One region of the Neobacillus sp. 19 genome, then DNA from elsewhere that is predicted to be linked to it. Evidence: riboswitches for the same ligand, from Rfam matches in the RefSeq annotation. Region 1 holds a riboswitch; each other region holds the start of a gene.
The links. Region 1 has a riboswitch for lysine ahead of ACO1D1_RS18930 (aspartate kinase). Riboswitches for the same ligand answer to the same signal wherever they lie in the genome.
Positions count from the first base shown of each region.

Region 1 (7,394 bases):
GAACAAGGTTTCCGTATGCCGGATATTTTTCTTCTAAGAAGTACCATGGTTTCCCATCTTTATATGTCCAAATTCGTCCGCCTTCACCACGAGCTGACTCACTCATTAAACGGAGCTTATCATCACCAGGGATGGCAGTTGGATGAATTTGAATCATTTCTCCATTTGCGTAAGTTGCTCCCTGCTGGTACACGATTGATGCAGCAGATCCTGTATTAATAACGGAGTTCGTTGACTTACCAAAAATAATTCCAGGACCGCCGGTTGCCATAATAACGGCATCAGCAGAAAACGACTTAATTTCCATTGTTTTAAGGTTTTGGACAACCACCCCGCGGCATACGCCATCATCATCTACAACGGCACCGAGGAATTCCCAGCCCTCATACTTTGTTACCAAACCATCTACTTCGTGACGACGAACCTGCTCATCTAGTGCATATAGCAATTGCTGTCCAGTTGTTGCGCCGGCAAATGCAGTACGGTGGTGCTGTGTTCCACCAAAGCGCCGGAAGTCTAATAAGCCTTCAGGAGTACGGTTAAACATTACTCCCATCCGGTCAAATAAATTAATAATAAACGGTGCAGCTTCACACATCGCCTTTACCGGAGGCTGATTGGCTAAGAAATCACCGCCATAAATGGTATCGTCAAAGTGAATCCACGGAGAATCACCTTCACCTTTTGTATTTACAGCTCCATTAATACCGCCTTGGGCACAAACAGAGTGAGAACGTTTAACCGGAACAAGAGAAAATAGTTCTACCGGTGTTCCCGATTCTGCAACCTTGATGGTAGCCATTAAGCCTGCTAAGCCGCCGCCGACTACGATCACTTTACCTTTACCCATTCGTGACTCACTCCCTCAATCCAAAATACAATATTTTTCCGAACAATAGTTATTTATTAAACAAATGCGATTAATGTTTGAATGGCAATAAATGATAGAATCACAAAAACACCAATTGTCACATATGTAGATATGACTTGTGAACGTGGTGACACAGTAATCCCCCAGCTAACCAGGAATGACCATAAACCATTGGCAAAATGGAAAATAGCTGAAAGGATACCTACTAAATAGAAAACGAACATAAATGGTGATGAAAGAATATCATGCATCATATCATAGGATACCTCAGCACCAAATGCTGCAGCCACACGAGTTTGCCAAACGTGCCATGCAATAAATATCAGTGTGATGACTCCTGTTACACGCTGCACCATGTACATCCAGTTCCTGTATGTACCAAACCTGTTAACATTGCTGCTTGCCGTAAAAGCAATATAAAGTCCGTAAATTGCATGAAAAAGAATTGGTAAATAAATAACTACTGTTTCCAGGACAATCCGGAATGGCAGACTTCCCATAAAACCTGCAGCCTTATTGAAGGATTCCGGTCCTCCTGTGATAAAATGGTTGACTACAAGGTGCTGTATCAGAAATACTCCGATTGGAATAACGCCCAGCAACGAATGCAATCTGCGATAAACAAATTCTCGATTACCCGCCATTACTTTACCCCCCTTGAATTTTTAAACGTGATGTTATGTTTTTCCCCTAACAAGATCCTTAACTTACCACCACTGTGACAATTATGTGACATGTCCATTTTACTCCCAACATCCTAGAGCGTCAAGAAAACGGATACACAATCTTTAGTAAAAAATAAAATTTTTAAAATATATTGATATTATAATAGAATGTATTGAAACGCTTAATAGACTTGTCTTTTTCTAAAAAAAGCAGTATTTTTTCACCCTCATTTACCAACATCTTACTGTTGGTAATTTTACCTTTTAGGAAAAGATAATTATGATGATAAATAAGATTACATATTGTACAATAACATTATTTTATCTTGAAAACAGTAATGAACTTTAACACAAATTGTATATAATAGAATGATAGAAAGAGGGGAAACATGTGAAAGAAAGTACTGTTGTAAATTTGAATGAAAATGACACTGAACCACGAACTATACCGATATTCGGATATGAGTTAATCCGGGAATACCTGTTGCCGGAGATTCTTGGAAAGGACACTCCTGAAATCTTATATTGGGCAGGGAAACGTCTCGCTCGGAAATTCCCGTTGGCTGATTTTGATCAGGTTATTGAGTTTTTTGCTAATGCTTCTTGGGGTCAGCTTCAACTTAAAACAGAAACAAAGCACGCAATTGAAGTTGAATTAGCCAGCCCGTTAATTGTGTCTCGTGTAAAATCAAAAGCAGAGCACTTTTTCCAGCTTGAGGCCGGTTTCCTAGCCCAGCAAATTGAGCTCCAAAAAGAAGTCATCACCGAAGCCTTCGAGCACCCTGTCAAAAAAGCAAACAAGGTCCAATTCACCATTAAATGGGATCCAAAAGACCCCACCAAATAATAGCCGCAAACTTACCAATGTACTATATTCACGTTAAGTAGGGTGACAGGCACCTTAATGGTGCCTGTCACCCTTTTTACTATTAACAGCCTCTTACTATTTACCTAGTTCGAATGCTGAGTGTAGTGCTTCTACTGCTTGGAGCATATGTTTTTCTTCGACGACAGCTGATACTTTTATTTCGGATGTGCTGACCATTTTGATTTGGATGTTGTTTGCAGCAAGTACTTCAAACATTTTTGCTGCTACACCTGGGTTTGAGACCATCCCTGAACCGACAATCGACACTTTAGCTAATTTATTCTCTGCATCGAGCTGTTCATACCCCAGGACTCCTTTATTATCCTCTAGAACCTTTAATGTCTCTAATAAATCATTTGTATGAATGGAGAAAGATAGGTTAGCTGTTCCACCCTCTGTTGTGCTTTGAATAATAATATCAACGTTAAGATGATTCTGCGCTAATGTGGTAAAAATTGTCGATAAACTTGTTAGTGAATTGGTTAGTCCCAGTACCGTTACCTTTGTAATTTCATCTTCAAATGCGACCCCGCGTACCACTAAATTTTGTTCCATTGTTGCTTCCCCCTCAATGACTGTTCCCTCTATTTTCTCCATGCTCGAACGAACCTCAAGCTGAACCTGATAGTTTTTCGCAAATTCCACTGCTCTTGGATGAAGGACACCCGCGCCTAAATTTGCGAGCTCCAGCATTTCATCATACGAAATAGATAATAATTTGCGTGCTTCTTTCACATACCTTGGATCCGTAGTAAACACCCCGGTCACATCGGTATAAATATCGCACTTATCCGCTTTAAGTGCTGCAGCTAATGCCACTGCAGTCGTATCAGAACCCCCGCGGCCAAGCGTGGTAATTTCACCGGTTTCTGTGATCCCCTGGAATCCGGCAACAATAACCACTTTCCCTTCTGAAAGCTGGCTCTGGATTGCTTCCGTATTTATCTTTGAGATTCGAGCATTTCCATGAACCGGTTCCGTTACAATTCCCGCCTGCCATCCTGTATAGGATACGGCTTCAATCCCTTGTTGATTTAAAGCCATCGATAATAAGGAGATTGTCACCTGCTCCCCTGTGGATAACAACATATCCATTTCCCGTTTATTTGGCTGTTTAGAAATTTCTTTCGCAAGACCGACAAGATGATCGGTTGATTTCCCCATCGCCGACACAACGACAACGACATTATTACCCTGATCTTTTTCCTGTTTCACACATGCTGCCACATTTAAGATTCTTTCTACACTACCGACGGAGGTTCCTCCGAACTTTTGGACGATCAGCCCCATGATTTCCCCTACTTTCGATTATTCCTTTTATCTTTCCCTTGAAAAAATAAAAAAAGCAATGAGAGGGCATCTCATTGCTTCATACACACGAAAAAATAAATTCTCGTACACACAATGTAAGATAGCTCTCCAAGACACAAGTCTTGACAATCCTGCATTTATTCAATGCAGAACCAGCAAAGAAAGAAATGAGACCTTCTTCACTTCGGCGAACATCCCCTTTCATGATTCTTCCTTGAAGCTCATCCTTCTCAGAATCATTACTATTGAAGCTCGCACCTCTACCTTCACTTTAGTACTTAAAAGTGATAGTAAATTAAATTTTCACTCATTATAGCATGTTACATTTTTTCTGACAATGTTTATGAATGAAGTTTTTTCATTAATTCCTCCACAACATTCACCGGAATGCCCAGGGCCCGAAATTCTTCGAACGTAGCATCCTTCATTTTCTTCACAGAACCGAATTGCTTCAACAATTGTTTTTTCCGTTTTTCACCAATTCCCGGAATATCGTCCAGCAAGGATTGGAATACACCTTTCCCTCGGAGTTGACGATGGAAGGTAATAGCAAAGCGGTGAACTTCATCTTGAATCCTTTGCAATAAATAAAATTCTTGGCTATTCCTTGCAAGCGGGACTATTTCCAATGGATTTCCATAAAGAAGCTGGGATGTTCTGTGTTTCTCATCCTTAACAAGCCCTGCAAGCGGGATATCCAACCCCAGCTCATTTTCTAGTACATCTCTTACGGCCTCAACATGTCCTTTTCCGCCATCAATGATAATTAAATCTGGAAGCGGCAATTCATCTTTCAATGCTCTTGTGTATCTTCTTCTTGTAACCTCTCTCATTGACTCATAATCATCAGGGCCTTTAACCGATTTGATTTTATATTTTCGGTATTCTCGCTTATTAGCCTTTCCATCAGTAAAAACGACCATCGCGGAAACAGGGTCCGTTCCCTGAATGTTTGAGTTATCAAATGACTCAATCCGGTGCGGGGTATAAATCCCAAGAAGTTCTCCAAGGGTTTCGATTGCTTTGATCGTTCGTTCTTCATCTTTTTCAATCAAGGAGAATTTTTCATTTAAGGCAATTTTGGCATTCTTTATTGCCATTTTGACGAGATCCTTTTTTTGTCCGCGCTGCGGCTGCAGCACTTTGACTTCAAGCAGCTGTTCTGCCATTGATAAGTCTACTTGATCCTGAATCAGAATCTCCTTTGGCTTGAAGTGATTTGCTTTTGTGTAAAATTGGCCAAGGAAGGTTAATATTTCTTCTTCCGGTTCATTGTAAATGGGAAACATGGAAACATCCCGCTCAATGAGCTTTCCTTGACGTACAAAGAAGACTTGAACACACATCCAGCCTTTATCCACGGCATAGCCAAAGACATCACGATCAGTAAAATCTGTCATCGTTATTTTTTGCTTCTCCATGATGGTTTCAATATGAACGATTTTATCACGAAATTCCTTTGCCCGTTCAAAATCAAGTTCCTCTGCGGCAGCAGTCATTTTTTCCGTAAGCTCTTTTTTAATTTCCTTATACCCGCCATTTAAAAAGCGCGTAATTTCATCGGTCATCTGCTTATACTGTTCCTCGCTCACTTCATTGACACATGGGGCGAGGCACTGCCCTAAATGGTAATAAAGGCAGACTCGGTCAGGCAATGTGGAGCATTTGCGCAGCGGGTAAATCCGATCGAGTAGTTTTTTGGTTTCGTTAGCCGCACCGACATTCGGGTAGGGGCCAAAGTATTTGCCCTTATCCTTTTTTACTTTTCGTGTAATGATCAGCTTCGGATGCCTTTCAGCTGTCAGTTTAATAAACGGATAGCTTTTGTCATCCTTCAGCATGATATTGTATTTTGGATCGTACTTCTTGATAAGGTTTAATTCCAGTAAAAGTGCTTCTATATTCGAAGAGGTAACAATATATTCAAAGTCCTCAATTTCGTTGACAAGTCTTAATGTTTTGCCATCGTGCGAACCGGTGAAATAGGACCGAACACGGTTCTTCAGCACCTTTGCTTTCCCCACATAGATGATGGTTCCCTGACGGTCCTTCATTAAGTAGCAGCCAGGCTGATCAGGCAGCAGTGTCAGTTTTTGCTTTATCGTTTCATTCATTTCCGGCCACCCCACTCCGTCTTTTTTTGGCTATCTTATAAAATAGTAATGCAAACGGCACATAAAGGGAAGTAGGAAGGCAGTTCATTTACCGATTGAGGTATTTTTTATGGGTTTCGGTCAATGTAACGGGGTTTCATTTACCACTTGGCCGTCTTTTTCGTGATTTGGTCAATGTAATAGGGTTTCATTTACCACGCGGGCTTCTTTTTTCTTTAGATGGTAAATGAACTTTTTATCTAGCTGCCACATTCATCTTTTTTCCTACTTTTAGTTACATAAAACGCAAAAAACCTTAGCGGGAACGGTCTCCAGCTAAGGTTTTTTCACTTTAGATCTTATACGTGTTTTTCTAATACGCTTGCTAATGCTTCTTTTGGTTGGAAGCCGACTACCTTGTCAACGACTTCGCCATTTTTCATTACTAACAAAGTTGGAATGCTCATAACACCAAAGTTAGCAGCAGTTTGTGGATTGTCATCCACATCAAGCTTTGTGATTTTCACTTTATCGCCCATATCAGCGTCAAGTTCTTCAAGAACTGGCGCGATCATTTTACAAGGTCCGCACCATGGTGCCCAGAAATCTACAAGTACAAGCCCTGATCCTGTTTCAGAAGCAAAATTTTGATCTGTTAAATGTGAAATAGCCATTTTTTATTTACCCCCTATATATTACTGAAATACTACCGAAAGTATAACATCGATTGGAAAATCACGCTAATAAATTGCTCTACATGTTATTTTCCCCTTAACGTTGAAAATTAAACAAAAAACGAACGGATTATTCCGCTCGCTTTTATCCTATTGTCAAGCTCCAGCGCCTAGGGGGTCTGGGGCATAAGCCAATCCGTCAGGAAGGTTAAAGAACAACCTTCCCGCCCGTTCGTCATATGCCTGTCGCCACTGGTCAAGGCGCTTCCGCTTTTCTTATTATGAATGTACTTTAAGCTTTTTAAACTCTTCTGTTAATAATGGCACGACTTCAAATAGATCGCCAACGATTCCATAATCAGCTACCTTGAAAATGTTTGCTTCAGGGTCTTTGTTGATCGCAACAATAACCTTGGAGTTAGACATACCGGCTAAGTGCTGAATGGCTCCGGAGATTCCGCAGGCAATGTACAGGTCAGGCGTAACTACTTTTCCAGTTTGTCCGATCTGCAGGGAATAATCACAGTAGTCCGCGTCACAGGCACCACGTGAAGCACCGACCGCTCCGCCAAGAACGTCTGCTAATTCTTTAAGCGGCTTAAATCCGTCAGCACTTTTCACCCCGCGCCCGCCAGAGATAACCACTTTCGCTTCGCTTAGATCCACGCCTTCACTTGCTTTTCTTACTACTTCTTTAATGATGGCACGAAGGTCTTTAATATCAACAGCTAGTGAGGAAACCTCTCCGCTTCTGTTTTCATCCTTTTCTAATGGAGCAATGTTATTTGGACGAACGGTTGCAAATATTAAACCGTCTGTCACAATCTTCTTTTCAAATGCTTTTCCGGAATAAATAGGTCTGGTAAAGACGATATTTCCTCCGGCAGCTTCAACTGCTGTTGCATCGGAAAT
Region 1 is NZ_JBMPZU010000058.1:234,930-242,323, forward strand. Features, by position in the region: gene sdhA (succinate dehydrogenase flavoprotein subunit) at 1-850, opposite strand, end outside; gene ACO1D1_RS18920 (succinate dehydrogenase cytochrome b558 subunit) at 907-1,515, opposite strand; gene ACO1D1_RS18925 (YslB family protein) at 1,928-2,383, shown strand; gene ACO1D1_RS18930 (aspartate kinase) at 2,480-3,694, opposite strand; lysine riboswitch at 3,809-3,986, opposite strand; gene uvrC (excinuclease ABC subunit UvrC) at 4,057-5,829, opposite strand; gene trxA (thioredoxin) at 6,168-6,482, opposite strand; gene ACO1D1_RS18945 (electron transfer flavoprotein subunit alpha/FixB family protein) at 6,762-7,394, opposite strand, start outside.

Region 2 (7,394 bases), on a different contig from region 1:
GGAATCGGTGAACTAATCGGCGGCAGCCAGCGTGAAGAACGGGAAGAAGTATTGGCCGGAAAAATTAACGAGCTTGGCATGAATGAGGAAGATTATTGGTGGTATTTGGAATTAAGAAAATATGGCGGAACAAAACACTCAGGCTATGGGATTGGTTTTGAACGTTTAATCATGTACCTAACAGGAATGTCTAACATTAGAGATGTTATCCCATTCCCAAGAACACCTGGTAATGCGGAGTTTTAAATTATTTAAAAGGAGACCGAATGGGTCTCCTTTTGTGTTGTGTTTTATTAAAGATTTTGTAATTCTTCTTCGAAAAAAAAGGTTCCTGGGTGCTCTTTAACGATATAAGAATATCTTTTCATATTTTTTACATACTGCCATTTTAAAATCGTGACAGTCTCACCCGTTTCTTTAATGTTTACAGTTTGACCATTATTATAGCGGTTATTTGAGTTTTTCAAATCTAACACCCCTTTACTATTCCTTTTAAGTATACCACAAAGTCATTACACTTTATTTCAAATGGAAGACGCTTGCAGTAAATGAAAAGAAGAAAGTCAGGCACCTTTCAATAATAAACCAACTATGGTATACTTTACAAAAGTGAGGTGTCATTTTGACAAATTATAAAGCAAAAAAAAGTAACCTCAAAGATTTATTAACTAAAAACGGTATGGATTTGGAATGCCTGGAAAGAAGTACAAACATTCCCAGAAGTCAACTTAACGACTACATATCAAAGAAGGTAATGAATCTAAATTCTGCGATGACCATCTCCAAAGAATTGAATTGCCAGATTGAAGATTTATATGTTTGGACATCTGATGAGACATAGTGTAGTTTCTTCATACATGAACGAAAAACAGACTCGTTATCGAGTCTGTTTTTTTTTATGAGTAATTTAGTTCGATAAGTCACATTTTTCTAAAGGAATGACCTTTGTTTTTTTGGTGAATTTGTATCCAAGCCATAAAACAAGGAAAAGAGGTATCCCAATGTAAGAAACTAATACACCATTCCAGTCGATATGGTCACCCATAAAGGCTGAATAATTTTGTCCTAAAACAACAAATCCGCAGACAGCAAAGGCGAAAATCGGTCCAAATGGAAAGAGTTTTGATTTAAATGGCAGCAAGCTTAAATCCTTGCCTTGCGCAACATATGATTTACGGAAACGATAGTGGCAAACGGCAATTCCAAGCCAAGCAATAAATCCTGACATACCAGAAGCATTTAAAAGCCAAACATAAACGGTACCATCACCAAAGAATGATGCAAGGAACGCTAATGTTCCTACTAATGTTGTAGCAATTAAGGCATTGACTGGAACGCCTCTTTTATTTAGTTTGCCTAAGAATTTTGGCGCTTTTCCTTGGCGCGCTAAATCCCAGAGCATCCGTGTCGAAGCATACATGCCTGAATTTCCGGCAGATAATACGGCTGTTAAAATGACGGCATTCATGACAGATGCTGCGAAAGCAATTCCTGCTTTTTGAAATACAAGTGTGAATGGGCTGACGGAAACATCACCATTGGCCAAGTTTCCATTTGTATATGGAATCAGAAGTCCGATCACTAATATAGCTAGCACATAAAATAAAAGAATCCGCCAAAATACAGATTTTACAGCACGAGGAATTGCCTTTTCGGGATTATCGGTTTCCCCGGCTGCGACACCTAGTAGTTCGGTTCCTTGGAAAGAAAATCCAGCGGCCATAAAAATTCCCAGCATGGCCATAAACCCGCCGTGGAATGGCGCATCACCAACTGTAAAGTTTTTAAATCCAATCGCATGATCGCCCATAATACCAAATATCATTAACGTGCCAGTTATGATAAAAATAACAACTGTCACTACTTTAATAAGAGAAAACCAATACTCTGCCTCGCCAAACCCTTTTACAGACAGATAATTTAATAGAAACATAATCACTAAAAAGGTACTGCTCCAAATAATTGATGGCGTATTTGGGAACCAGAATTTCATGATCATTGTAACAGCAGCTAATTCAGCAGCAATGGTGATTGCCCAGTTATACCAGTAATTCCAACCGAGTGCAAAACCGAAAGCTGGATCAACAAATTTTGTTGCATATGTGCTAAAGCTTCCGGCAACGGGCATATAGGCACCCATCTCAGCTAAGCTTTGCATTAAAAAGTATACCATGACCCCGATGACAAGATAGGAAAGGAGCGCCCCGCCAGGTCCGGCAGAATGAATGGCACCGCCGCTTGCAAGGAATAGGCCGGTACCTATCGTTCCTCCTAAAGAAATCATTGTAAGGTGACGTGATTTTAAGCTGCGTTTTAGCTCAATCGTTTCCTGTTTGTTTGTGCGTTCATCTGAATAAACCTGTTCTTCTAATTGTCTAGCTGTTTGCATATTTATGACTCCTTTTTCTGTTTGTTTTTCGAGAAGGAGTTTGGAATAAAAAATGCCATCGAAGCAGAATCGATGGCATTGTCAATACCCCGCATCATACCTTCCGAAAGATAGCTCAACACGCACAGCTGGTAGGGCTATACGTGACAGTTCTGTTCCTATTCGGAGACAGCCCCAGCATGCAATTCCAGAGATGAATACACGCTTCGGCAGCTTTTCCTTTCAAACGGAGTCATTGGAGTCTCATCACCTCGTCCGCCATACTAATAAAAACCGCGACCTCTACCTCATCGGTTTGATGAGGATTTATACTATGAAGTTAATATATTTATATAGTATAAATATTATTTATAAAAAGTCAAATGGAAAAATTTCCAGATAATTTTTTATTATTGTAAAAAACTATTTAATTTACTTCATAACGGAGAATCGGTAATATTCATTAAAAGAACAAGTGGCAGGAGATGAATAGGTTGCAGTTTCTTGGTTTAATACTCGGGTCCCTCATAATTGTGACAGGTTTTAATCTCTTTTTAATCCCTCATCAAGTGTTAAGCAGCGGATTAAGCGGTATTTCTATGTTATTTGGCATGATCACTCCAATTAATACGGGAGTAGCTAATTTTCTGTTAAATCTTCCATTATTAATTATCGGATATAAAATGCTTGGAAAAAGGTTTATCATGAATACGATATTATCTGTCATCATTATTTCATTTGGTCTATATTTGGTCCCTGTATATGAGGTTGCTAAAGACACCATATTATCATCGATTTTTGGAGGAGCCTTAACAGGTATTGGCGTGGGAATCGTGTTCCGCTGTTCCGGTTCGACTGGGGGATTTGATATTATCGGAATGATTGTGTCACGGAAAAGAGACTTTCCGATTGGCACCTTGCTTTCAGGAATGAATGCAGTAGTCATTCTCATTAGCGGCTTTATATTTAATTGGGATGTAGCACTTAATACTTTAGTATCCATTTTTGTAACAGGTAAAGTAGTGGATGCTATTTATACCGATCACGCAAAGTTAACAATCATGATAATTACTGAAAAAGGCCAAGAAATGCGAAGGCACTTGCTCACTAACTTGTACAGAGGATTGACTATAATGGATGGTGTTGGCGGCTATTCTAATGACCATCGAAATGTATTATTTACCATTATTTCAAGGTATGAGTTAAATGAGGTGAAACATCTAATAACTGAAATCGATCCTGCGGCTTTTGTCAATATAACTGAAACCATTGAAGTAATGGGACTATTTCACAGACCCAGCCCGCATTAACAAAAATAACCCCTGAATTTGGGGTTATTTTTATATATTTGCTAATTATTAATATACTTTTCAAATACATAACCAAAATCTTTTACACAATATTGTTTTTTGCTATCCTCCAGCCATTGAAAGGCAGCTTGATTAAGCATTTTGAATTGAACAACCAAGTTGCTGTCAGGACTTGTGATACGGCCAAGAGTTGTTGAGGCTACATCAAGGCTTTGTTTGGCAAATTGGAGCGAGATTTCATTTTCATGTGAAATTTCGGAAATTTTGATAAGTGCTTTGTACAAATCTTTTATTTCTTCAATATGTTTCTTATGAACGTCGATGGAGAAGGGCTGCGAGCCAATTTTAAATTTAATTTCTACATCAAGATCAACCGTTCCAGCTGTTTCTAGGTAAACATCTGAAATTCTATTGGTAGCATAACTATAGCGGTGAAGCATGCGCTTTTTACTTGTTGCACTAGTACCATCAAGATGTATAAGGGAATTATTTGTAAAACAATATTCATCGGATTTTGATTTGATTAAGAAATATATTTTCTCATTGTCTTCATGCATAACATAATCATCTGCATCCACCTTATCATAATTCTCCGGCTTAATAACTGAACCCACATCACTTAATCCTAAAATATCTGCAGCTACTTTTCCAAACATTGTGTCAACCTCACTTTATTATTTTTTTCTAAATTTATGTACGAACAAAGCGGCATAAGGTTTCAACCCTGAGCGAACTTTTGGACGACGAAATACTCTATGCCATTTATAAAATAAGTATACATAAATTTCTGTCGGTCATTAACAAACAATTCAGAAATCTGGTATACTAAAGAAAAATTTGATTGATCTTGGAGGAAGTCCGATGTAAACCACCTTACTTTTAAATGAAAATTTAATAAAAAGTGAGGGTGTAACATGTCCATTTTTTTCGGAAAACAGGTTTCTATCCGGTTTCTTTGGTTTGGGCAAATGTCAGCCAATCTAGGTGATATTTTATATGTTGTATGTTTAATAAAAATGATCTTTGATGCGACTGGTTCAGTTACCTATATGTCGCTTGTTCCGTTTTTTTATACTATTTCTGCTTTAATTAGCGGATTATTGGCACCATTAATCATCAATAAATACAACCTTAAGTCTATTTTATTTTTTTCCCAATGCGGTAAGACATTGTTGCTATTAGGTATGTGTTTACTAGCAGGCATCGTAAATGCTGGCTGGCTGTTCGGAATTTATTTACTAATCTGTTTGATTTCCTTTTTAGATGGATGGGCATCACCGGCTCGAAACGCTCTTGTTCCAAGTCTTGTAGAGCAAAGCAAACTTATGAAAACCAATAGTTTACTTGCCATTTCTGATCAAATCGTTCAGTTGATTGCTTGGCCCATCGGTAGTATCTTATTAGTTTCTTTGGGAGCAAGGAGGATTCTCTGGTTTACCTTCGTCTTATACCTGCTCTCTAGCGTATTAATGGGGCTTATCGATCATGTTGCGAACCAGCAAATTAAAGAAGAGCAGTCGCGAATGGATGTCTTAAAAGAGGGTTGGAGAATCATTTGGAATTCCAAGCAGCTCCGGACGATCAGTTTAATGAACATACTCGAAACCTTTGCAAACGGGGTTTGGATTGCAGCTATTTTGTTTGTTTATGTTTCGGAGGCATTAAATAAAGGGGAGAACTGGTGGGGATTTATTAATGGCTCCTTTTTTGCCGGAATGCTATTTGGGGGACTGCTGATTTATCGCTTTTCACATATGTTAGAAAGAAATTTAGGACAAACAATCCTTTTGTCTACATTAAGCTTAATCATGATTACCTTTTTATTCGGAATGACCTCAGTCCCTTGGTTTGCTTTATTCGTGTCTTTCTTGTTTGGATTGCCGCAAATGGCTCGAGATGTGGCCGAGACCACGATCATCCAACAAAGCGCAAGGGAACAGCTTTTAGCTAAAGTTTATTCAGCCAGGGGTACATTGATATTTGGTTCCTTTGGTTTATCATCTATTTTGATGGGATGGATTACCGAATCCTTTGGTATAAGAACCACCTTTATGGTGGCAACTGTACTTTTCCTTTGTTCTTTTACAGTTGCCTTAATGAGCAGGAGGTACTTTTTCTTAGATGTGAATGAACAAACATGGTAAGATGTTCGGTATTTTAGCGAAACCACTTGCTGGTTTCCCTTTTTTTGTGGAAAATAACACTATATATAGAATTACAAAAGGAGATTAGAAACCATGCGTCCCATTATTGTAGGCATCTTTGCTTCATTCTTTTTTGCCTTTACTTTTATCCTAAATAGATCGATGGAACTAGCAGGGGGGAGCTGGATTTGGAGTGCATCGTTAAGATATTTCTTCATGGTTCCTTTCCTTTTCTTCATTGTAATGGCCAGGAAAAATTTAAAACCATTATTTGTGGAAATGAAACAACGGCCGGGTTCCTGGCTGCTGTGGAGTTCTATTGGCTTCGGATTATTCTATGCCCCTATTTGTTTTTCAGCTGCATATGCCCCAGGCTGGCTGATTGCAGCAACCTGGCAGATTACCATCATCTCAGGTTCCTTCCCTGGCACCTCTTTTTTATGAAACGGTCATGACCGACCAAGGCCCAAAACGGATAAAGGGGAAAATTCCTTTTAAAGGCTTAGGAATGTCCTTAATCATTTTATTGGGAATCATTTTGATGCAGGTGGAACAAGCAAACCATTTATCTGTCATTGCCTTATCTTTAGGAGTCTTACCTGTTGTTGTAGCATCATTTGCCTACCCATTAGGCAATAGAAAAATGATGGAGGTTTGCGGCGGCCGCCTAGATGTATTTCAACGGGTATTAGGAATGACGATTGCAAGCTTGCCCTTCTGGATTGTCTTATCCATCTTTGGACTAATTGATAGCGGACCGCCAAGCTTTGGACAAACTGTCCAATCCGCACTTGTAGCAATAACCTCCGGAGTAATTGCAACTATACTCTTCTTTCATGCAACAGATCTTGTAAGGGGAGACATGCAGAAACTTGCTGCTGTAGAGGCTACGCAGTCAATGGAAGTTTTATTTGCTGTTATCGGAGAATTGTTACTGTTAAATTCATTGATGCCTTCAGCTTTATCATGGAGCGGCATGGCATTGATCATGGCAGGCATGATCCTGCACAGCTATGTTTCCAACAAAGAAGTAAAACCAAAAATAGAAAAACTTAGTGCTTAGGCGGAAAAATAAAATGGAAATGACGAATCCTTATCAACAAAATTGATAAGGATTTTTTTATTCCTTTTATCCGTTTAGGAAAGGTGTAAGCCGCTCAATGGTTTCTTGAAGAATAGCTGCATTTTTCTTATACATTGCCTTTGACTTTTTGCAATCAGTTTCTAATGAGAAAATTTCTAAGTCTGCTTGGGTCTTTTTGAGAGTTGCCAGTAATAACGGACGCGCTGCAGGCGTTGGTACTTTAATTTTATCATCATAAAGATCCACGGTTACCTCACCATACGAATCCACTTGCCCAAGAAAAACATTATCCAATGTCACACCAAGTTTTTCTAACTCCGTATAAAGCCAGCCTCTGCCTTTTCCGGCACACCGTAATGCCTCATCCACGATATTCCCGTCCATAATGATGGTTTGCGGTTCTTTTTCATTTGGCATTTTCATTTGTAAATCTTTTGGTGTTAAAGGTTGATTTTCTTTTTTTAATAAGGCACTTAAATTACCGCGTG
Region 2 is NZ_JBMPZU010000083.1:4,880-12,273, reverse strand. Features, by position in the region: gene asnS (asparagine--tRNA ligase) at 1-246, shown strand, start outside; gene ACO1D1_RS24220 (hypothetical protein) at 294-467, opposite strand; gene ACO1D1_RS24215 (helix-turn-helix domain-containing protein) at 623-841, shown strand; gene ACO1D1_RS24210 (amino acid permease) at 908-2,389, opposite strand; lysine riboswitch at 2,493-2,682, opposite strand; gene ACO1D1_RS24205 (YitT family protein) at 2,863-3,678, shown strand; gene ACO1D1_RS24200 (PH domain-containing protein) at 3,720-4,334, opposite strand; gene ACO1D1_RS24195 (MFS transporter) at 4,593-5,822, shown strand; partial or broken gene ACO1D1_RS24190 (multidrug resistance efflux transporter family protein) at 5,916-6,885, shown strand; gene ACO1D1_RS24185 (DUF421 domain-containing protein) at 6,952-7,394, opposite strand, start outside.
Region 2: it holds a riboswitch for lysine, as region 1 does, so the genes downstream of both, ACO1D1_RS24210 (amino acid permease) here and ACO1D1_RS18930 (aspartate kinase) in region 1, are expected to answer to the same signal.

Region 3 (7,394 bases), on a different contig from region 1:
CAATAAAATATCGATGATTCTGGCAACCGGCGGGGCTGGCATGGTCAAATCCGCATACAGTTCAGGAAAACCAGCCCTTGGGGTTGGACCTGGAAATGTCCCTTGCTATATTGAAAAAACGGCTCATCTTCATCAGGCGGTCAATGACTTAATATTATCCAAAACGTTTGATAACGGAATGATTTGTGCTTCTGAACAAGCAGTTATTATCGATAAAGAAATTTACTCTGAAGTGAAAGAGGAAATGATTGCGAACAATTGCTATTTCTTAAATAAGGGAAGAAAAAGAAAAGGTTGAAAAATTAGTCATCAATGAACAATCCTGTGCGGTAAATCCAAACATTGTTGGGATGGCTGCGTCCAAAATTGCCGCCCTAGCAGGTGTGAAGGTTCCAGAACACACGAAAATTCTCGTCGCGGAAATAAAAGGGGTCGGTCCCAAATTTCCACTATCAAGAGAAAAATTAAGTCCTGTCTTAGCCTGCTACAAGGTCAGCAGTCATGATGAAGGCTATAGAAGGGCAGAAGAGATGCTGGAGTTTGGCGGTCTAGGGCATTCCGCTGTGATTCATACCAATGATCAAACGGTCATCAAAGAGTATGGATTAAGGATGAAAGCAGGGAGGATTATCGTAAACGCTCCATCCTCCCAAGGGGCAATTGGTGATATTTATAATGGATATATTCCTTCCTTGACTCTTGGCTGCGGTTCATATGGCGGAAATTCAGTGTCCACTAACGTTGGGGCGATACATTTAATCAATATAAAAAAAGTAGCGAAAAGGAATGTCAATATGCAGTGGTTTAAAGTGCCGTCCAAAATATACTTTGAGAAAAACTCTACTCAGTATCTAGCAAAGATGCCGAAAATCTCAAAAGCATTTATTGTCACTGACCCCGGCATGGTGAAACTGGGCTATGTTGATAAGGTGCTTTACTATTTACGGAAGCGGCCAGATTATGTCCACTGTGAGATTTTTTCTGAGGTGGAACCAGATCCATCCATTGAAACAGTGATGAAAGGCGCAGAAAGGATGGCGAAATTCCAGCCGGATGTCATAATTGCTCTTGGCGGTGGTTCAGCAATGGATGCTGCTAAAGGAATGTGGTTGTTTTATGAATTTCCTGATACCGAATTCTTTGGCTTAAAACAAAAATTCCTGGATATTCGCAAACGAATCGTAAAATATCCACGTCTTGGAGAAAGGGCGCAATTCGTTGCCATTCCTACGACTTCCGGTACAGGATCAGAAGTAACCTCATTCTCCGTGATTACCGATAAGGAATCAAATACGAAATACCCGCTCGCTGATTATGAATTGACACCAGATGTGGCGATTATTGATCCCCAGTTCGTCATGACGGTACCAAAACACATTACAGCCGATACAGGTTTGGATGTATTAACACATGCGATAGAAGCGTATGTATCCTGTATGGCCAATGACTTTACAGATGGCCTGGCGATGAAAGCAATCCAATTGGTCTTTGAATACCTGCCAAGAGCCTACAAAAATGGCAGTGATGAAGAAGCACGTGAAAAGGTTCATAATGCTTCAACAATTGCGGGTATGGCATTTGCAAATGCCTTTTTAGGAATAAACCATAGTCTAGCTCATAAACTAGGAGCTGAATTCCATATTGCGCATGGACGTGCGAATGCGGTACTTTTGCCGCATGTTATTCGCTACAATGCCACAAAACCGAAGAAATTTACCGCATTTCCAAAGTATAACCACTTCAAAGCAGATAAACGTTATGCAGAAATTGCTAGAACTTTAGGTTTCCCTGCAAACACAACTGAGGAAGGTGTTGAGAGTCTCGTTCAGGCTATCATTCAATTAGCCAAAGAACTAGAAGTCCCAATGAGTTTAGAGGCAAACAATATCGATCAAGCCGACTTCGAAAGCAAAGTTGATTTCTTAGCAGATCGTGCGTTTGAAGATCAATGTACAACTGCCAATCCAAAGCTTCCGTTAGTTACAGAATTAGCGGAGATTTACCGATTAGCGTATAAAGGAATGTAAACCATTTTTGGGTTCAGACCACTGGTGCAGCAATGTTTTAAACGCCGGGGGTCTAGCCCATTTTTAAATAAAAAAATAGCAATGGCATAACTAACGATGTATACTAATTATTGTATTTTTACAATTCGAAAATATCCAAGCAGGTGGAATGATGGGAAAAACAATAGTAGAAAAACTAAATCTACAGAAATATAAAAAAATAGCCGTACTACATTTACCCTATGGTGCTGATTATTTGGCAGAACTCACTGGTTATGATAATGAACTGCGCGAACATTCATATGATCTTATTTTTGCCTTTGTATTAGATATGGCATCTTTACAGGAACTTGTAAAAAAGGTCATTGATAAAAATTATCTAAATAAAAACGGCTATATGTATGTGGCTTATCCAAAAAAGGGAAATAAAATCTATCCAACCTTCATTCATCGTGATGATTTGTTAAGCGGGATAGGTGCAGATCAAGATGGCTATATTGGGACAAGCACGATCAAATTTTCTCGTATGGTCGGGTTAGATGAGGTTTTTACGGTGGTTGGTCTGAAAGAAGATTCAAAATCCAAAAATCAAACATCTCCGAAAGCGAGTCAATGTGTGGATGATTATATTTCCTATATTCCAGTGGTAGAAAAGGATTTACAGGATACACCGGACTTACTTGCCTTCTATCAATCACTTACCCCTGGGTACCGTAAAGATTGGGCTCGATATGTATACAGTGCAAAACAAGAGGTAACAAAAGCAAAACGACGCGAGGAAATGAAAATGATTCTCGGAAAAGGTTACAAGAGCCGCGAGTTATATCGAAGCGGAAATTAAAAGTCCGCTGACATATTACCTGTTTAAAATTATGTCTCATAATTTAAGATACAAAGACATTAACTTAAACAGGGGGTGTTTGCGATGAATGAGCACGAGGGCAGAAGGGGACAGCAGCAAAATACCCAATTTCCCTTGAAAGTCTCTTATTCACGAACAAACAAAATCGTTTTGGGTGCTGTCTTCACTGCTCTGGCAGCAATCTTTCAGTCAGCTGGTGTTTTTGCTGGCATTGGTTATGCATTAAGTATTTTAACCACCTTGCCAATTGTCCTTTCATGTTTGATTTCTTTAAGGATTGGAATTATGTCATATTTTAATACTATATTATTATTAATGATTTTCCTGCCTAGCGAGCTGTTTGTATTTCCTTTTACAACTGGATTATTAGGGATTAGCTTAGGGACAGCATTTAAGTTTTGGAAGAATTGGCTGTCAATCACCGTGTTTGGTGGCAGTTCACTAACAGCAGGGATCATGGCTTTATTATATGTTTTTCGTTTTCCTGTCTTAGGCCCAACCGTTTCTCATACCTTTAATAGTAAGGTAGTCCTATTAATCTTTCTGTTTTCATTAGTTTATAGTTGGATTTGGATGGTCCTAGGCAAGAAGGCAGCAAGGTTATTGATGAAATCTACGATTGTGAAAAAATAAGGCTGCCTAGCCCTTTGGGGGAATTGGCAGCCTTGTTACGTTTATTATTTATCGAGCATGTTAACCGGTAAAATCCCTTTTAGTGCTGACTCTTCGTCATTCGTTAACGGAATTAACGGCAGGCGGACACCGCCAACATTGACTCCAGTTAGATTCAAGGCCGCTTTAACCGGTGTTGGGTTTGGTGCAGCAAATAGGGCTTTCATGAGCGGGAGAAGATGCCGATGTGCTGATGCTGCCTCCTTCAAATGCCCATTTTTAAAATTAGTCACCATTTCCTGCATTTCATTACCAATGACATGGGAAGCAACAGATATAATTCCTGTACCGCCAATCGCTAAAATGGGCAATGTTAGTCCATCATCGCCACTGTAAAGCGTAAAATCTTCAGAAGTTTGACTTATAATTTCTGCGATCGCATCTAGATTGCCGCTTGCTTCTTTGATGGAGACAATATTGTTAATGTTTGAAAGCCGGACAATAGTGTCCACATCCATGTTGATGCCAGTTCGGCCCGGGATATTATAAAGCATTACCGGCAAAGAAGTTGATTCGGCGATGGCTTTAAAGTGTTGGAATAACCCTTCTTGGGATGGCTTGTTATAGTAGGGAACAACAAGCATAATCCCGTCAACGCCAGTCTCCTCCGCAAGTTTTGTAAGGCTAATTGAAGCCCTTGTGTCATTTGATCCCGTACCTGCAATGACCGGAACTCTTCCATTTACAATTTCAACCACAAATTTAAATAAAGCGACTTTTTCCTCGGTTGTTAAGGTAGGGGACTCACCTGTTGTCCCAGCAACAACCAATCCATCGGTTCCATTTGCAAGTAAATGATTCACTAAATTCCGTGTTGCGTCAAAATCAATTTCACCATTTTGATCAAATGGAGTCACCATTGCAGTTAATACTTGGCCAAAATTCATCATTCTCACCCTTTTTCATTTTTTTAGAAATTAGAGGGGCAGAGGCCACTTTTTTATCAACGCAAAAAAGCAGCAACGAGGGTACGCTGCTGCAGTAGAAACATAATATAAAACAAAGTTCCTATGCGTGAGATAGCCCTCCATATAGTTTCCTATATGACAATTCTGTGCTTATTCAACAACAGAACCAGCTTCAAGATGAATGAGTTCTTGGAAGCTTCGGCAAATTCCCCTTTCCACCATTCTCAGTGGATCTCATCATCCTCAAAAAGTGTACTAATGGTCTTTGCGCCTCTATCCTCACTTCAAAAGGTATTGAAGTAAGAAAGTATTTAATTGATTTCTAATCTAACAGATAATTCATTATTATTCAAGTGATTTGTCCAATTGAAACGCTTTAATGAACAGCAAATTTATAATATTTCAATTTTTTGTTATCATTATATGGGGTATCATTCGTCATAAAATGTGAATGAACTAGTAAAGTACAGATTGGACAACTAAAATGAGCTTAAGAAAACTAAATGAAAAGGTGTTATATGGAAAAGGTAATTGTGATAGGAGCAGGGATTCTCGGTGCCTCCACCGCTTATCACCTTGCTAATTTAGGGGTAAAAGTTACTTTAATTGACCGCCACGACCGTGGACAGGCAACAGATGCGGCTGCAGGGATTGTTTGTCCTTGGCTTTCGCAGCGACGGAATAAAGCCTGGTATAGCCCGGCAAAAGGGGGAGCGCGCTATTATCCTGAATTAATTGCTCAATTGGAAGCAGAGGGCGAAAATGATACAGGGTACAAAAGGGTTGGAGCCATTAGTCTTCATACAGACAGTAATAAGCTGGAGCAGATGGCGGAGCGCGCCGAAAAACGCCGGGAGGATGCCCCGGAAATTGGTGAAATATCCATTTTGTCACCTACGGAAACGAAAAGTCTATTTCCACCGGTCTCAGAGGTGTTTGGTTCCGTTCATATAAGTGGTGGAGCACGAGTAAATGGCAGAGCTTTACGGGATTCGCTGGTCCATACTTCAATAAAGAATGGAGTGACTATCCTGAGAGGGAATGCTGCGATTATTTATGAAGGAAATCGAGTTATTGGGATTAGGCACGAAGGAACTCTTTTGTTGGCGGATCAAGTAATTGTTACGGCAGGGGCGTGGTCAAAAGAACTTTTGCAGCCACTGGGCGTGGAATTCTTAGTCAAACCACAAAAGGCACAGATTGTTCATCTGGAATTGCCTGAAACGGATACAAATTCATGGCCGGTTGTCCTGCCACTCCATAACCAGTACATCCTTACCTTTGAAAATGGCCGGGTAATCGTGGGTTCCACACATGAAAATGAAGCTGGATTTGACATTCGAGTAACGGCCGGTGGTATTCATGAGATCTTAAACCAAGCCTTAGAGGTGGCACCAGGTCTATCGAACGGTACTTTACTTGAAACAAGGGTGGGGTTTCGACCTTTCACCCCGGGTTTTTTACCAGTGGCAGGGCCATTACCACATTTCGAAGGAATTTATGTTGCCAATGGACTTGGCGCCTCAGGGCTAACTAGCGGACCATATCTTGGTGCAGAGATAGCTAAGCATGTGATGGGTAAACAGACAGAGATTGATTTTGGTTCCTATGCCGTATCGGGAGCTCTTTAAAGACAGTATTTATTATTTTAAAAAATAAAAAGAGGAGCCGCCAAGATAAATTGGCGCTCCCACCTAAAAGCCCTATTACTCGACCGTAACCGATAATGATTTAACTAAGACCGACGGAGAACCAACTGGTGTAAGCGGGAAGATTAGATCCTCACCAATTTCTTCGACATCCTTTAATAATTGATAGAAATTACCGGCGATGGTCATTAAATTTACCGGATATTGAATCTTCCCATCAGCAACATAGAATCCATTTGCAGCGACGGAAAAGTCACCAGAAACCGTATTTGCCCCGGAATGCAAGCCCGATAGACTAGTTATGAATATCCCTTCATTCATTCTGCCGAGCAAATCTTCAAACGATACTGCGGAAGGCTTCAGGAAAAGATTAGAAGGACCGACCTTAACTGCACTTTTATAAGAATCCTTATGTGCATGACCGGTAGTCTCAGTTTGTTCCTTTTTCGCTGTTTTTTGATTGTGAAGCAAGGATTGTAATACTCCTGATTCTACTAATGTCAGTTTCTTCGACGCAACGCCCTCACTGTCAAAGGTTCTACTGGCAAGACCATCCTCTAGAAATGGGTCATCGAGAATCGTAATCTTTTGCCCGGCAATTTTCTTACCTAGCTTATCCTTTAAGGATGAAATACCTGCTTGTGTGTTCTCAGCAGAAAAATTAGACGAGAATGTCGCTAACAGACTTGCAGCTGCATCATTTCGTAATAGAACGGGGTATTCCTTGCTGGCAATATTTCTGGACCCTAATTGTGAAAGTGCTTCCTCTGCGGCTTTTCTTGCCATTTCCTTGGCATCCAACTGATAGAAGTCTTTTGTCACTTTAAATTCAAAGGAAGTTTTCGTTTCCTCACCGTCTTTTACGATGGCTTCCGTAATTACATACATATAATTCATTTGGTCGGTTAAAGACAAACCTTTACTATTGGACAGATTCCGAGAAACTGTTTCTGTCCGTATCATGCAATAATCGGTCGCCACAATTCGAGTATCTATTGCAAGTAATTCACGTTCAACATCTTTAATAAATTTTATTTTTTCGGGAATGGATACTTCATTTAAGGATGTTGAGAAGAAGTTTCCTTGTTCATACTGACTGCTTCCGGCAAAAATTTCTTCAATATCTTCATCATGCATGATCTGTGTATTTTCTTTTGCGTTTTCCAGCAAGAAAGGGATGGAAGCCTCTTCAACTTTTTCGGAATAGGCATAACCCATTTTCCCATCAATGATACCGCGGAAGGAAACCCCGCCGTCTTCAGCAATTTCATATTGATCAATTTCGCCATTGTATACT
Region 3 is NZ_JBMPZU010000064.1:22,390-29,783, forward strand. Features, by position in the region: partial or broken gene adhE (bifunctional acetaldehyde-CoA/alcohol dehydrogenase) at 1-2,027, shown strand, start outside; gene ACO1D1_RS21325 (YdeI/OmpD-associated family protein) at 2,176-2,847, shown strand; gene ACO1D1_RS21330 (hypothetical protein) at 2,932-3,501, shown strand; gene dapA (4-hydroxy-tetrahydrodipicolinate synthase) at 3,546-4,427, opposite strand; lysine riboswitch at 4,553-4,732, opposite strand; gene ACO1D1_RS21340 (NAD(P)/FAD-dependent oxidoreductase) at 4,967-6,079, shown strand; gene ACO1D1_RS21345 (TldD/PmbA family protein) at 6,155-7,394, opposite strand, start outside.
Region 3: it holds a riboswitch for lysine, as region 1 does, so the genes downstream of both, dapA (4-hydroxy-tetrahydrodipicolinate synthase) here and ACO1D1_RS18930 (aspartate kinase) in region 1, are expected to answer to the same signal.